DNA from 3 places in the Mesorhizobium sp. WSM4846 genome. Region 1 is predicted to be linked to each of the others. Evidence: predicted binding sites of a transcription regulator. Region 1 holds the regulator's gene; each other region holds the start of a gene.
The links. Region 1 encodes PhoB, which activates phosphate uptake and scavenging genes when phosphate is short. Its sites were predicted from a motif close to TGTCATNNANCTGTCAT; they were not measured.
Positions count from the first base shown of each region.

Region 2: the regulator PhoB is predicted to act here: its motif matches at 2,247-2,263, upstream of olsB (l-ornithine N(alpha)-acyltransferase).
Region 3: the regulator PhoB is predicted to act here: its motif matches at 2,571-2,587, upstream of AC0L15_RS02945 (PhnD/SsuA/transferrin family substrate-binding protein).

Region 1 is NZ_JBVVPZ010000025.1:18,710-22,998, reverse strand. Features, by position in the region: gene AC0L15_RS20415 (ROK family protein) at 140-1,387, shown strand; gene phoB (phosphate regulon transcriptional regulator PhoB) at 1,557-2,246, opposite strand; gene phoU (phosphate signaling complex protein PhoU) at 2,263-2,970, opposite strand; gene pstB (phosphate ABC transporter ATP-binding protein PstB) at 3,006-3,821, opposite strand; gene pstA (phosphate ABC transporter permease PstA) at 3,834-4,289, opposite strand, start outside.
Region 2 is NZ_JBVVPZ010000008.1:86,884-91,172, reverse strand. Features, by position in the region: gene grpE (nucleotide exchange factor GrpE) at 1-409, shown strand, start outside; gene AC0L15_RS10030 (trimeric intracellular cation channel family protein) at 563-1,195, shown strand; gene olsB (l-ornithine N(alpha)-acyltransferase) at 1,308-2,183, opposite strand; gene AC0L15_RS10020 (ATP-binding protein) at 2,361-4,289, opposite strand, start outside.
Region 3 is NZ_JBVVPZ010000002.1:134,265-138,553, reverse strand. Features, by position in the region: gene AC0L15_RS02960 (NUDIX hydrolase) at 49-504, shown strand; gene phnF (phosphonate metabolism transcriptional regulator PhnF) at 563-1,348, opposite strand; gene AC0L15_RS02950 (alpha-D-ribose 1-methylphosphonate 5-triphosphate diphosphatase) at 1,345-2,526, opposite strand; gene AC0L15_RS02945 (PhnD/SsuA/transferrin family substrate-binding protein) at 2,648-3,505, shown strand; gene AC0L15_RS02940 (phosphonate ABC transporter ATP-binding protein) at 3,585-4,289, shown strand, end outside.

The sequences.
Region 1 (4,289 bases):
GATTTTGACGTCCTGTCGGGCTTTTTTTCGAGGCTCGGAATAAATAATGACAGCCCCTTCTGCTTCTGCCAGTATTTGACCGACATACCGACGGCTTCCGATTCATGAGCGGCCGCGGCAATGAGGAGGAAACAAAAAAATGTCGGTGGGAATCCGTCATGACGATCTGCGCCGGCGCAACCGGGCGATGGTGATTTCGGCCGTGCGCCGGGCAGGCCAGCCGTCGCGGACCGAGATCGCCGCGACCACCGGCCTCAGCCATTCGACCATATCGGCGATCTCTGCCGACCTGATCCAGGAAGGCATCCTGGCCGAGAGCAAGGCGAGCGAGACGGTTTCGCTGAAACGCGGCCGGCCGCAGGTCGGCCTCAGCCTCAATCCGCAAGCCGCTGCGGTGTTGGCCGTCGTGTTGTCGCTGAATTTCCTGTCGGTCGCCGTCATCGATTATGCCGGACAAGTGGTCGCCGAGGAACAGCGCCGGCTGGACACGCTGACCATGTCGCGTGACGCGCTGATCGACGAATGTGTCGCCATCGTCCGGCGCCGGCTCGAAGATCCCGACCTCGATGTCCAAAGCGTCGCCCGCATCGCGCTGGCGATCCAGGGCATCACCGATTCCCACGCGCGCGCCATGTTGTGGTCGCCGATCACGCCGCAGACGAACATCGCCTTCGCCGACATTCTGGAACGCGAGTTCGGCATCCCGGCCATCATGGAGAACGACTGCAACATGATGGCCGTGGCGCTGCACTGGCGCCACCCGGATCGCTACCGCGACGATTTCATCGCCATCCTGCTCTCGCACGGCATCGGTATGGGGCTGGTGCTGAAGGGCGATCTGTTCACCGGCACCCACTCCTCAGGCGGCGAATTCGGCCACATGATCCATCGGCCGGGCGGCGCGCTTTGCCGCTGCGGGCTGCGCGGCTGCGTCGAGGCTTATGCCGGCAACTACGCCATCTGGCGCAACGCAAGGCTGTTGAGCGAGAACGCCGAGCCGGTCGCCGATGTCAGCGACGCCGACATGCGGGCCTTGGCGGCCCGGGCGCGCGAGATGGACGGACCGGAGCGCGAAGCCTACCGCAAGGCCGGCGAGGCGCTCGGCTTCGGGCTCGGCAGCCTGTTTGCGCTGATCGATCCGGCGCCGGTGGCCATGGTCGGCGCCAGCGCTGCCGCCTTCGACCTGATCGAGCCGGCCCTGCGCGAGGCCATCGCCCAGACCGCCGGCGGCCAGCATTCGGGTTCGATTTCCTTCGACACCGAGCCGAACGAGCTGCCGCTGATCCGCGAAGGCTGCGCCATGCGGGCCCTAAGCTTCGTCGATCAGGAGATTTTCGCGCCGAGCATCCAGGCACGAGCCGGCTCGGTCGGAAAGAACGTGGCTTGAATCCGAAGGCAGGGATTCCCGGGTCGCGACTTGGGGAGTGTTGAGATTCAGGTCAGGCCGAGTCGAGAATGGTGGGTTCCGAGAACCGGGGCGGAGCGTACTTTCGGGTACGTCAGCACCGGAAGCGCAGGTATCAGCCGTTCGCAGGCCGGCATCACCTGAACGTCAGCTAGTCTTCCCTGATCGCATAGCCGGCGCCGCGGATGGTGCGGATGACATCGGGCATGCGACCATTGTTGACCGCCTTGCGCAACCGGCCGACATGGACGTCCACAGTGCGCTCGTCGATGTAGATCGTCTCGCCCCAGACATTGTCGAGCAACTGACTGCGCGAGAAGACCCGGCCCGGGTGGCGCATCATGAATTCGAGCAGCCGGAATTCGGTCGGCCCGAGCCGGATCTCGCTCTTCTTGCGATAGACCCGGTGCGATTCACGATCGAGCATGATGTCGCCGACCTTGAGCACGCTGGACAGCACTTCGGGCTTGGCGCGGCGCAGCAGCGCCTTGACCCTGGCCATGAATTCCGGTGTCGAGAACGGCTTGACCAGATAGTCGTCGGCTCCGGTCGAAAGGCCGCGCACCCGGTCGCTCTCCTCGCCGCGCGCGGTCAGCATGATGATCGGCAGCCGCTCGGTTTCGGGGCGCACCCGAAGGCGCCGGCAAAGCTCGATGCCGGAAACCGCCGGCACCATCCAGTCGAGCACCAAAAGATCGGGCACGTTTTCCTGCAGCCGGATTTCGGCCTCGTCGCCGCGCGTCACCACCTCGACTTGATAGCCTTCGGATTCAAGATTGTAACGGAGGAGGACGCCCAGCGGCTCTTCATCCTCCACCACCATGATGCGCGGCGCGATCATCGGCCGGTCACTCCTGTCATGTCGCCGGCGCCGACATCGTCGTTTCGTCGAGCTTCGGGCGATCCGCCGGCAATTGCTGCCCGGTCACGACAAAATAGGCGTTTTCGGCGATGTTGGTGACATGATCGCCGATACGCTCGAGATTCTTGGCGCAGAACAGAAGGTGCGTGCAGGCGGTGATGTTGCGCGGATCCTCCATCATGTAGGTCAGGAGCTCGCGAAAAACCGCCGTATATTTCACGTCGATCTTCTGGTCGTCGGCGCGCAGTTCCTTCAACGCGCCGGCATCGCGCGACACATAGTGCTCGACCACGCCGCGCAGCTGCACAAGAACGAGATCCGCCATCGCGTCGATACCGTGCGACAGATTACGCGGCGTCGCGCTCTGCCCGACTGCGCTGACCCGCTTGGCAATGTTCTTGGCCAGATCGCCGATGCGCTCGAGATCGCCCGCCATGCGGATTGCGCCAACCACGGCGCGCAGATCCTGCGCCATCGGCTGCCGCTTGGCGATCAGCGTGATCGCGCTGTCGTCGAGCTCGCGCTGCCGCGCATCCATGATGGCGTCGTCCGAGACGACGCGCTGCGCCATCGCATTGTCCGACGCAAGCAACGCGCGGATCGAGGCCGCCACCATTGCGGCGGCGAGCTCGTCCATGTCGCGGATCAGCCGGTCGATGTGCTCCAGTTCCTCGTCGAAAGATGCGACGGTGTGTTCACCCATGGTGCTGTCCTCGTGTTCGAAATTCGCCGGACCGCTCAGCCGAACCGGCCGGTGATGTAGTCCTGGGTGCGCTTGTCGTCGGGGTTGGTGAACATCTTGTCGGTCGCGCCCTCCTCGACCAGATAGCCGAGATGGAACATCGCCGTGCGTTGCGACACGCGCGCCGCCTGCTGCATCGAATGGGTGACGATGACGATCGTATAATTCTGGCGCAGTTCGTCGATCAGTTCCTCGACGCGGGCGGTGGCGATCGGATCGAGCGCCGAACAGGGCTCGTCCATCAGGATCACTTCCGGCGACACGGCGATGGCGCGCGCGATGCACAGACGCTGCTGCTGCCCGCCGGACAGGCCGGTACCCGACTCGAGCAGGCGATCCTTGACCTCGTTGAACAGTCCGGCCTTCTTCAGGCTCGATTCGACGATGCCGTCCAACTCGGCCTTGCTCCTGGCCAGGCCGTGGATGCGCGGACCGTAGGCGACGTTTTCGTAGATCGACTTCGGAAACGGGTTCGGCTTCTGGAATACCATGCCGACGCGAGCTCGCAGCTCGACGACATCGATTTTCGGGTCGTAGACATCCTCGCCGTCGAGCGTGATCTTGCCGCTCACCCGCGCGATATCGATGGTGTCGTTCATTCGGTTCAGGCAACGCAGGAACGTCGACTTGCCACAGCCCGATGGCCCGATCAACGCCGTCACCTGATGCTCGCGGACATCGAGATCGACGTCGAACAGAGCTCGCTTCTCGCCGTAGTGAACAGAGACCTTTTCGCCCTTCATCTTGATCGAAGGGGCGTTGGTTGCGCTGCTCAGTTTCTGCTCGACGCCGGCTTCCGTCATGATGTTCATATCCTCTACTCCTTACCAGCGCCGCTCGAAGCGCCTGCGCAGTATCACCGCGATGGCATTCATGATGACCAAAAACACCAGCAAAATCAAAATCGCCGCCGAAGTCTTCTGCTGGAACCCCGCTTCCGGGAAATCCGCCCACATGAAAATCTGCACCGGCAGGATCGTCGCGGGATCGGTGAAGCCGCCGGGAATGTCGACGATGAAGGCGACCATGCCGATCATCAGCAACGGCGCGGTTTCACCGAGCGCATGCGCCATTCCGAGGATGGTGCCGGTCATGATGCCCGGCATCGCCAGCGGCAGCACGTGATGGAATACGGTCTGGACCTTGGACGCTCCGATGCCAAGCGCCGCCTCGCGGATCGACGGCGGCACGGCGCGCAGCGAAGCGCGCGAGGCGATAATGATGATCGGCAGGGTCATCAGCGCCAGCACCATGCCGCCGACCACCGGGGCCGAGCGCGG
Region 2 (4,289 bases), on a different contig from region 1:
CAATTTCGCCCGTGACATGCTGTCGGTATCCGACAATCTGCGCCGCGCGCTGGATGCGATCCCGGCTGAGTCCAAGGAGTCGGGTGATGCCGGTTTGAAGTCACTGATCGAGGGCGTCGAGCTTACCGAGCGCGCCATGCTATCGGCGCTCGAGCGGCACGGAGTGAAGAAGCTCGAGCCGGAAGGCGAGAAATTCGACCCGAATTTCCACCAGGCGATGTTCGAGGTGCCCAATCCGGAGGTGCCGGCCAACACGGTGGTCCAGGTCGTGCAGCCAGGCTATTCGATCGGCGAGCGGGTGCTGCGGCCGGCCATGGTCGGCGTTGCCAAGGGCGGTCCCAAGCATGTAGCTGGTGAAGCGCCGGTCGAGCCAGGGCCGGTGAATGAGCAAGCTGAGAAGGATGCCTGAATAAGGAGTAGTGCCCCATTCGGTAGCAACCGCCATCAAAACTTGAGGTGTGATCGTCCTTCGAAATCTATCCGATTTCGGGGGACGATCAATCAGTCCGCCGTCACTTTTGCCGTGCAGCGCTTGCCATAGTCCTCAGCCAAGCAATTCCCCATGAACCCGATTGAGCTTCTCGACTATGCCGGTGTCGCCGTCTTCGCGGCGACCGGTGCGCTGGCCGCCTCGCGCAAGCAGCTCGACATTATCGGTTACCTGTTCCTGGCGAGCGTCGCCGGCATCGGTGGCGGCACGTTTCGCGACGTTATCCTCAACGTGCCGGTGTTCTGGGTCGGAAACCGCGACTACGTGCTGATCTGTGCGGCGGTGGCGGTCTTGGTCTTCTTCAGCGCACACCGTGTCGAATCCCGCTACAAATTGCTGCTCTGGCTCGACGCCATCGGCCTTGCCGCCTTTTCGGTGATGGGCGCGGCCAAGGGGCTGGCGATCACCGGCTCGCCGGCGGTTTCGATCGTTACCGGCATGCTCACCGCCACCCTTGGCGGCATTCTTCGCGATCTGTTGACCGGGGAGCCTTCAGTGCTGTTGAGACCGGAGATCTACGTTACCGCAGCACTTGCGGGCGCCGCTCTCTACACGCTTGGCGATTTCGCCGGGCTGCCCCCGCTCGCCTCGGGCCTGGCAGGCTTCATGGCTGCTTTCTGCGTGCGTTGCGGCGCGCTCAAATTCGGCTGGGCTTTTCCGTCCTACAAGAGCAGGCCTGGTCGGCGGCCGGAAGATATTCCGTGAATGAGAAGGAGTAGCAATAGTGGGTAGCGAATAGGGACAACGATCCGCAGCGAATTGGCGGAACTCCCGCTACTCGCTACTCGCTACTCCCTATTCGCTACTCATTGGAATCTCATGCGGCGAAGCGCTGGGCTTCCCCGCCATAATAGCTGACGTAGCGGGCGCCGATCTCCTTGACCGGCATCACCACGAACACGTCGACCGTCGAGAATTCGCGGTCGATGACGCAGCCGTCGCCGATGCGCGCGCCGACGCGCAGATAGCCCTTGACCAGCGGTGGCATCGCCGCGATCGCGGCCTTGGCGTTGACCGCCTCGATCGGCATCAAATCCATGGAACAGTAGCGGCCGGCGACGGCGCGCACGTCCCAGGCCGAATTCGTCCGGCAGTGATGGGCGAGATAGGTCAGCGCTTCGGCGTGTGCCGCCGGCACGGTGCCGGGGAACGAGGCGCAACCGGTCATCACGCCGATCCCATAATGGTTGATATAGGCCCAGATACCTTGCCAGAGCGCCTCGATGGTGCGCTTCGAGCGGTATTCCGGCAAGACGCAGGAGCGGCCGAGCTCGAGGAAACGCTGGCCGGGATGGCGGGCGATAAGATTGGTCAGCTCAAACTCGCCCTCGGAATAGAAGCCGCCGGCCGCTGCCGCGATCTCCTGCCGCAACAGGCGGTAGGTGCCGACAATGCGGCGATGCTCGGGACCGGACAGCGAGGTGTCGAAGACGAGCAGATGATCACAGAGCGGATCAAAATGGTCGGCGTCGCGGCGGTCCTGCACCTGAAACAGGGTTTTCCTGGCGCCGAGCTCGTCATAGAACACCCGGTAGCGCACTTCCTGCGCGGCGGCGATCTCGGCCTCGTTGCGTGCGAGCCGCACTTCGAGGTTGCCGATACGGCCAAGCGCTTCGCCTTTTATGACAGCATCGACGTTGCGCCCGGTGAGCAAAGCACCCCTGGCGTTCGGCCGAGCGTCACATTCCGGCATAACTGTATGCACGAGTGATTCTCCTTCGAGCCATCCCTCTTGGCACGGGGATACGGCGTAGGTGCAACAGGATTGTGACAGTACCGTGATACGGCCCTGCCGGCAATACTTCGTCGGCTGGGCAACCCTTCAACCGGCTATGTTCTGCAGGTAAGCCAGGCAAGGACAGCCGGCGGATCAAGCGGCCACGTGACCCTCGACCGCATGGACAAGCGCGTCGGGGTCGAGCGGCTTGGTGACGAAGCCGCTGGCGCCATGGGCGAGCACTGCGTGGCGGGTCGTTTCCTGACTGTCCGCCGACAGCACCATGATCGGAACCGGCGACACGGCGGTTTCCTCCTCGTGCCGGCGGATGGCGGCGATCGCGTCCAGCCCGTCCATGACAGGCATGTGCAGGTCCATCAGCACCACGTCGAAGCGGTACTTGTGGTCGGTGCCGGTGATGGCCTCGACGGCGGCCTTGCCGTTGCCGACCAGTTTCACGCGATGCCCGGCCTTTAGCAGCGTGGCACGGGCAAGCATGGCGTTGATGTCGTTATCCTCGGCGATCAGCACGGACAGGCCCCGCCGCCGGCCGCCAATGGCGCGGGCGGTTGGTGCGCCGCGCTTTTCCGGCTGCGGCTGGGTGAGGGCAGGCACGCTGCTGGTCAAAAGCACGCGAAGCAACGTTTCGCCACGCACCGGCCTTGCCAGAAAGGTGGCGTAGCCGCTGGCGCGGAACTCGCCCAGCATGCCGCGGTCGGTTGGCGCGATCAGTGTGATCGCCTCGCAATCGGCAAAGCCGCTCTGGCGAAGGCGCTTGAGCAACCTGCCGTCGCCTTCCTCCATGGCCGCATCGACCAAAAGCGCGTCGCAGCCTTCGGCGAAGGACGCTGCCTGGGCGGCGGTGGTGGCCAGATCGACCTTGCCGCCATTGGCGCGGATGGTGCGGGCGATGGCGTCGGCCTCGATGGTGTTCTTCGACAGGATCACGGCGCGCCGCCCTAACAGCGCATCCCGGCGGCTCTGCGGCGGCTCGGTGGCCGATATTGCAGGGATTTCGAAGACGAATTCCGAACCCTGGCCGAGCTGGCTCGACACCGAGATCGTGCCGCCCATGGCGATCACCAGGCGCCTGGAGATGGCAAGACCGAGCCCGGCGCCGCCATGCGCGCGGGTCGACGTGCCGTCAGCCTGTTCGAATTCCTCGAAGATGCGCTCCAGGTCGTCCTCGTGCAGGCCGGGACCGGTGTCGGTGACGGTGAAGCATATGCGGTCGGTGGTTTCGGTGCGGGCACGAGCGATGCTCACCAACACGCCGCCGCTGTCGGTGAACTTGATGGCGTTGCCGATGAGGTTGAGCAGCACCTGCCTGACCCTTCCAGGATCGGCTGATATCATCTGCGGCACGTCGGGTTCGACATGGCAGCCAAGGCCGATGTTCTTGGCGAAGGCACGCGCCGCCAGGAGTTCTACGATGTTGTCGGCGATCTCGCGCACCGACATTGGCTGCGGTTCGGGATCGAAGCGGCCGGCCTCGATCTTGGAATAGTCGAGCAGGTCCTCGATCAGCGCCAGCAGCGCGCTGGCCGAGGTCGAGATGGCGCCGACATAGGTCCGTTGTTGCGGCGAGAGCCCGGTGTCCGCCAGCAGCTTGGCCATGCCCATGATGCCGTTCATCGGCGTGCGGATCTCGTGGCTGACGGTGGCGAGGAAGCGCGATTTGGCCTGGCTTGCATATTCGGCTCGCTCGCGGGCGGTGATCAGCGACGTTTCGGCGTGCTTGCGGGCGGTAATGTCGCGGGCGATGGCGCGATGCGAGACAGCGCCGCTCTCCTTGTCGCGCACGGACAGTTCGATCCATGAGAACCAGCGCGGGCCGCTCGGTGTTCTAATGGCGACGTCGGTGGAGCTCAGGCATTCATGGTCGAAAAAAGCGGCATCGGGAACTATGCCGACGTCGATGCCGAGGTCGGCCAGGGCCTTGCCGGCAAGGTCGCGCTGGTCGGCTCCGACAAGCTCGGCGAAAACCTTGTTGGCATAGACGATGTGGGCGTCACGGTCGCGATGGACGACGAGATCGCCAAGCGCGTCGATCAGCCCGCGAAAGCGTTCCTCGCTCTCCTG
Region 3 (4,289 bases), on a different contig from region 1:
CGTTCAGCCTGCCTGCGATGACAGGCTGGATTCCGGAGGCATGAGGCGATGGCGAAAAGAAGTGCGGGCATCCTGCCTTACCGCAGATCGACCAACGAACTGCAGGTGCTGCTTGTCCATCCGGGCGGGCCGTTCTGGCAAAGCCGCGATCTCGGCGCATGGTCGATCGCAAAGGGCGAGTATGGTGATGACGAACAGCCGGAAGCCGCGGCGCGTCGCGAATTTGAGGAGGAAACCGGCTGGGAGCTCTCGGGAGCACTGCTTCCGCTAGGGGAACTGCGCCAGCCCGGCGGCAAGCTTGTTACGGCCTTCGGCGCCGAAGGCGATTTCGATGCCGGCACCTTGCGCAGCAACATGTTCAAGATGCGATGGCCGCCGCGCAGCGGCCGCATGCAGACTTTTCCTGAGATCGATCGCGCAGGGTGGTTCGGCCTCGAAATGGCCCGGGAAAAGTTGCTTGTCGGCCAGCGGCCTTTTCTCGACCGGCTTGTGGTGTCTGTCTAAGGGTCGACCCAATGGCCCGACTGACGTCCTCAACTGGTCGTGTTGACATGCGCCATAATCAGAAGACGAATTCGACGGATGTCAGCGGCCAGCAGCCGCGGGTCCATTCGATTGGTACGCCGCTGCGGTCCTCGTTGACAGCATTGATGCGGAATACTGGCGTTCCGGGCGTCAGCCGCAGGATTTCCGCTTCATCGGGGGATGCAAAGCCGCCACTGATGCGCGTCTCGGCCCGCCGGTAGTTGTCGATGCCATGCGCGCGGAAAACATCGGTCACCGACTGACGCACATCGTATCTCTGCTCGAAGTCGGGGAAGAGATGCGCCGGAAAGAACTTGGTATTGACGTAAACCGGCTGCTTGTCCGACGTTCTGATTCGGCACAGCCGGATAATGGTGGTGTCAGGTGCGAGACGCAACCGTTCCGCCACGGCCGCTTCGGCCGGTTCCCGGACGATCAGCAGCGTATTGGTGCCGATTTCCTGGCCGTGGGCTTCGAAATTGTCGAGAAAGCGCTGTCCGTCGCGAACAGTGAATGTCGAGGGCAGGTTTCGCACGAAGATGCCGACGCCCTTGCGGGCGGTGAGGTGGCCCTCATGCTGTAGCTGCTGCAGCGCCCGGCGAAGCGTAATGCGGGTGACCGCGAGTTTCTCTGCCAGATGCGTTTCGCCGGGAAGCTGGCTGCCCGGCGCAAGACTGCCGCTCTCGATCAGATCGAAGATGTGATCGTAGATCTGCTGCCAGATCGGCGTATCGCTGCGTGGCCGAAAGACCAGCCCGTCAAAGGCCAGAAGGCGATTGCCATTGCGCTCGTGTGGTGTTGGAATTTTCGTGTCCAAGTTCATGACACCTTATTCGCCGGCGACCGCTGTGCAGGCCGTCGGTCTGTGCGGGAGAGCCCGGAGCTATAGACAATTTGTCCATGGACCATGGTGGCCACCACGCGCGGATGCTCTGGATCGCCTGCATCGACCAGGATCAGATCCGCCCGGCGGCCGGCAACAAGCGAGCCGCGATCGTCGAGGCCGGCCACCCGGGCCGGGTTTGCCGAAACCAGATTCCATATCGAGGGGAAGTCGCCGGCGTCTGGCGAAGACAGTCTGAAGGCCGCATGCAGAGGCGAAGGGTAGTGGTAATCGCTGGTCAGCACCGTGCAAAGTCCGGCTCTGACGGCCTCGGTGGCATTTAGCGCTCCATTATGGCTGCCGCCGCGCACGACGTTGGGCGCGCCGAGGATCACGTCCTCGCCCATTTGCCGCGCGGCCTTGGCTGTTTCGAGCGTTAGCGGAAATTCCGAGGCCTTTGCGCCGAGGGCGCGAAAATACATGCGTTCCTCGGGAGACGCTTCGTCATGGGCAAGAAGCACATTGCCATTGGCCCGCGCAGTTGCGGCCAGCTTCCCGATCGCGATCTCAACCTCGGCGCGGCGGGACCAAATCTGGCCGAGCAACGTCATGTATTGCTCGCGGCTCAAGCCAGACCGCTCCGCCATCTGACCGATCTTGCGGGCAATCGTGCCGTTCAGCACCGACCCCGTCGTATGATCGTTGACGGCGATGATCGGCCGTGGCGAAAGCAAGAGCCATCGTACGACCTGCGCCATCTGATCAAGCGCGAAGGTCTCCCAGCGCAGATGCAGACGCGTATCGCAGCCAAGGCTATCGCGGAGATCGCAGACCGCGCCGATCAGCTGTTTGGCAGCGTCGAGCGAGCGAAGTCCAGGCTCCCACGACACCGTGACGCCGTGAAAGGCCGTGGTTACGCCATTGGCGACAAGCTGGCGGTCCGTATCTTTCAGCGCCAGCGCGGTGTCGAAGCGGACACCGGGCCGCGGCATGATCTGGCGCTCGAAGCCGTCGCCGTGAATATCGACGATCCCCGGAAGCACGAGCAGACCATCGGCATCGATCGTGGAGGCATGGGCCGCCCGCAGCTCTGACACGATCCCGCCGGTGACGCTCAGGTCCGCGGTTTCAAGTCCCCGTTCGGTAAGGATGCGACCACCCTGGATGTGCCAGTTCACTGTATCCCTCAAAAAAGCAAAAGCTGCCGGTGGCGCCGGCGACATGTCACGAGCACGTCATCTGCTGCGTATACGGATTAGCGGGTAACAGTTTCCTGTCTATACAGCAAAGGAAAAAACGATGATCCGCAGCATCGCAACCGCACTCGCCCTGACGCTTGCCTCCGCCGTTTCAGTGTTTGCGGAGCCAGTGAAATTCGCGGTAACCGACATGGAGGGACTGGAGGCTCTTCAGCAGGAATTCGGTGCTTTCCAGACCGCTCTTCAGGAGGCGACCGGCCTGGATGTCGAGCTGTTTCCGGTCAGTTCGCGGACCACCGCCGTCGAGGCGATGAATTCCGGGCAGGTCGACCTTGTCCTGACCGGTCCTGCAGAATACGTCGTCATGAAGGAATTAAGCCAGCCGAAGATTGTTGTCGCCTGGCAGCGCCCCGACTATTTCGCTCAGATCGCCGTGCTGGCGAATGGACCGATCCGCTCGGTCGAAGACTTGAAGGGCAAGAAGGTCGCATTCGGCTCGGTCGGCTCGACCTCCCAGCACCTCGGCCCCGCGCAGGCGCTGGCCGATTTCAACCTGAAATATGCCACCGATTACGAACCAGTAATCATATCGCGCAACATCGCGGCTGAGGCTCTCATCCGCGGCGACATCGCCGCTATCGGCTTGAATTTCGGCTATCTCAACTCGGTCCGGGAAGCATTCCCCGGCGTTGCCTTCTCGGTCATCGCACGGGGCCGCGATCTGCCGAACGACATTCTTGTCGCCCGCAAGGACATTTCAGATGACGTGTTCGTCAAGATCCGCGATGCCTTTGCGAAGAATGGCAATGAGCTGATGAAAGCGATCCTGACCGGCGAGGACAACCAGAAATTCAAGGGCGGTTTCTTCCTGACTGATGTCAGGGACTCGGACTACGACTATGTCCGCTCGATGTACCGCACGATCGGAATCGAGACCCTCACCGACTTCGTAAACTGAGACTCGCTCCTTTTCAGCGACAAGGCCGGCGGCTAACCGCCGGTCTGTTTCGCAGTTCGGTCTGGGCCAAGAGGTCACTATGACAGCCATCATTCGGGCGCACGATCTTGCGAAGAGCTATGCGAACGGAAAGATCATTTTCTCCAGTATCGGCCTCACCATAGCATCGCGCGAACGGGTTGCCCTGATTGGCTCGAACGGTGCTGGAAAATCCACCCTGCTCAAATGTCTCATTGGTCTTCTACCGTCGAGCGGTGGCGAGGTCGTCACCCTCGGCGAGAGCTTCCGCTCGGCGCCGTCCGTCGCCCAGCTGCGGCGCATACGCAGGCAGATCGGATTTGTCTTCCAGCACCACGGACTGGTCAGCCGCCAATCGGTTCTTACAAACGTTTTGCAGGGCAAGCTCGGGCTGCCCGGCGGCTGGCGCGGCTGGCACCATTCCATCGCAAAGCAACACTGGCGCGAGGAAGCAATGCAGGCCCTCGCCGAAGTGCGGCTTCTCGGCAAGGCGGGCGCCCGCGCCGACGCGCTTTCTGGAGGGCAGGCGCAGCGGGTGGCGATTGCCCGTGCGTTGATCCGGCGTCCGAAGCTTTTGATAGCAGACGAACCGGCGGCAAGTCTCGACCCGGCGGCTGGACATGATGTGATGCGCGTCTTCTCCGAGCTGACCCAGGAACAGGCGATCACTTTGGTCTACACCACGCACGACATGGAGCATGCTCTCGACTACTCCGACCGCTTGATAGCGCTCAAGGCGGGCAAGGTCTTCTTCGACCGACGGACG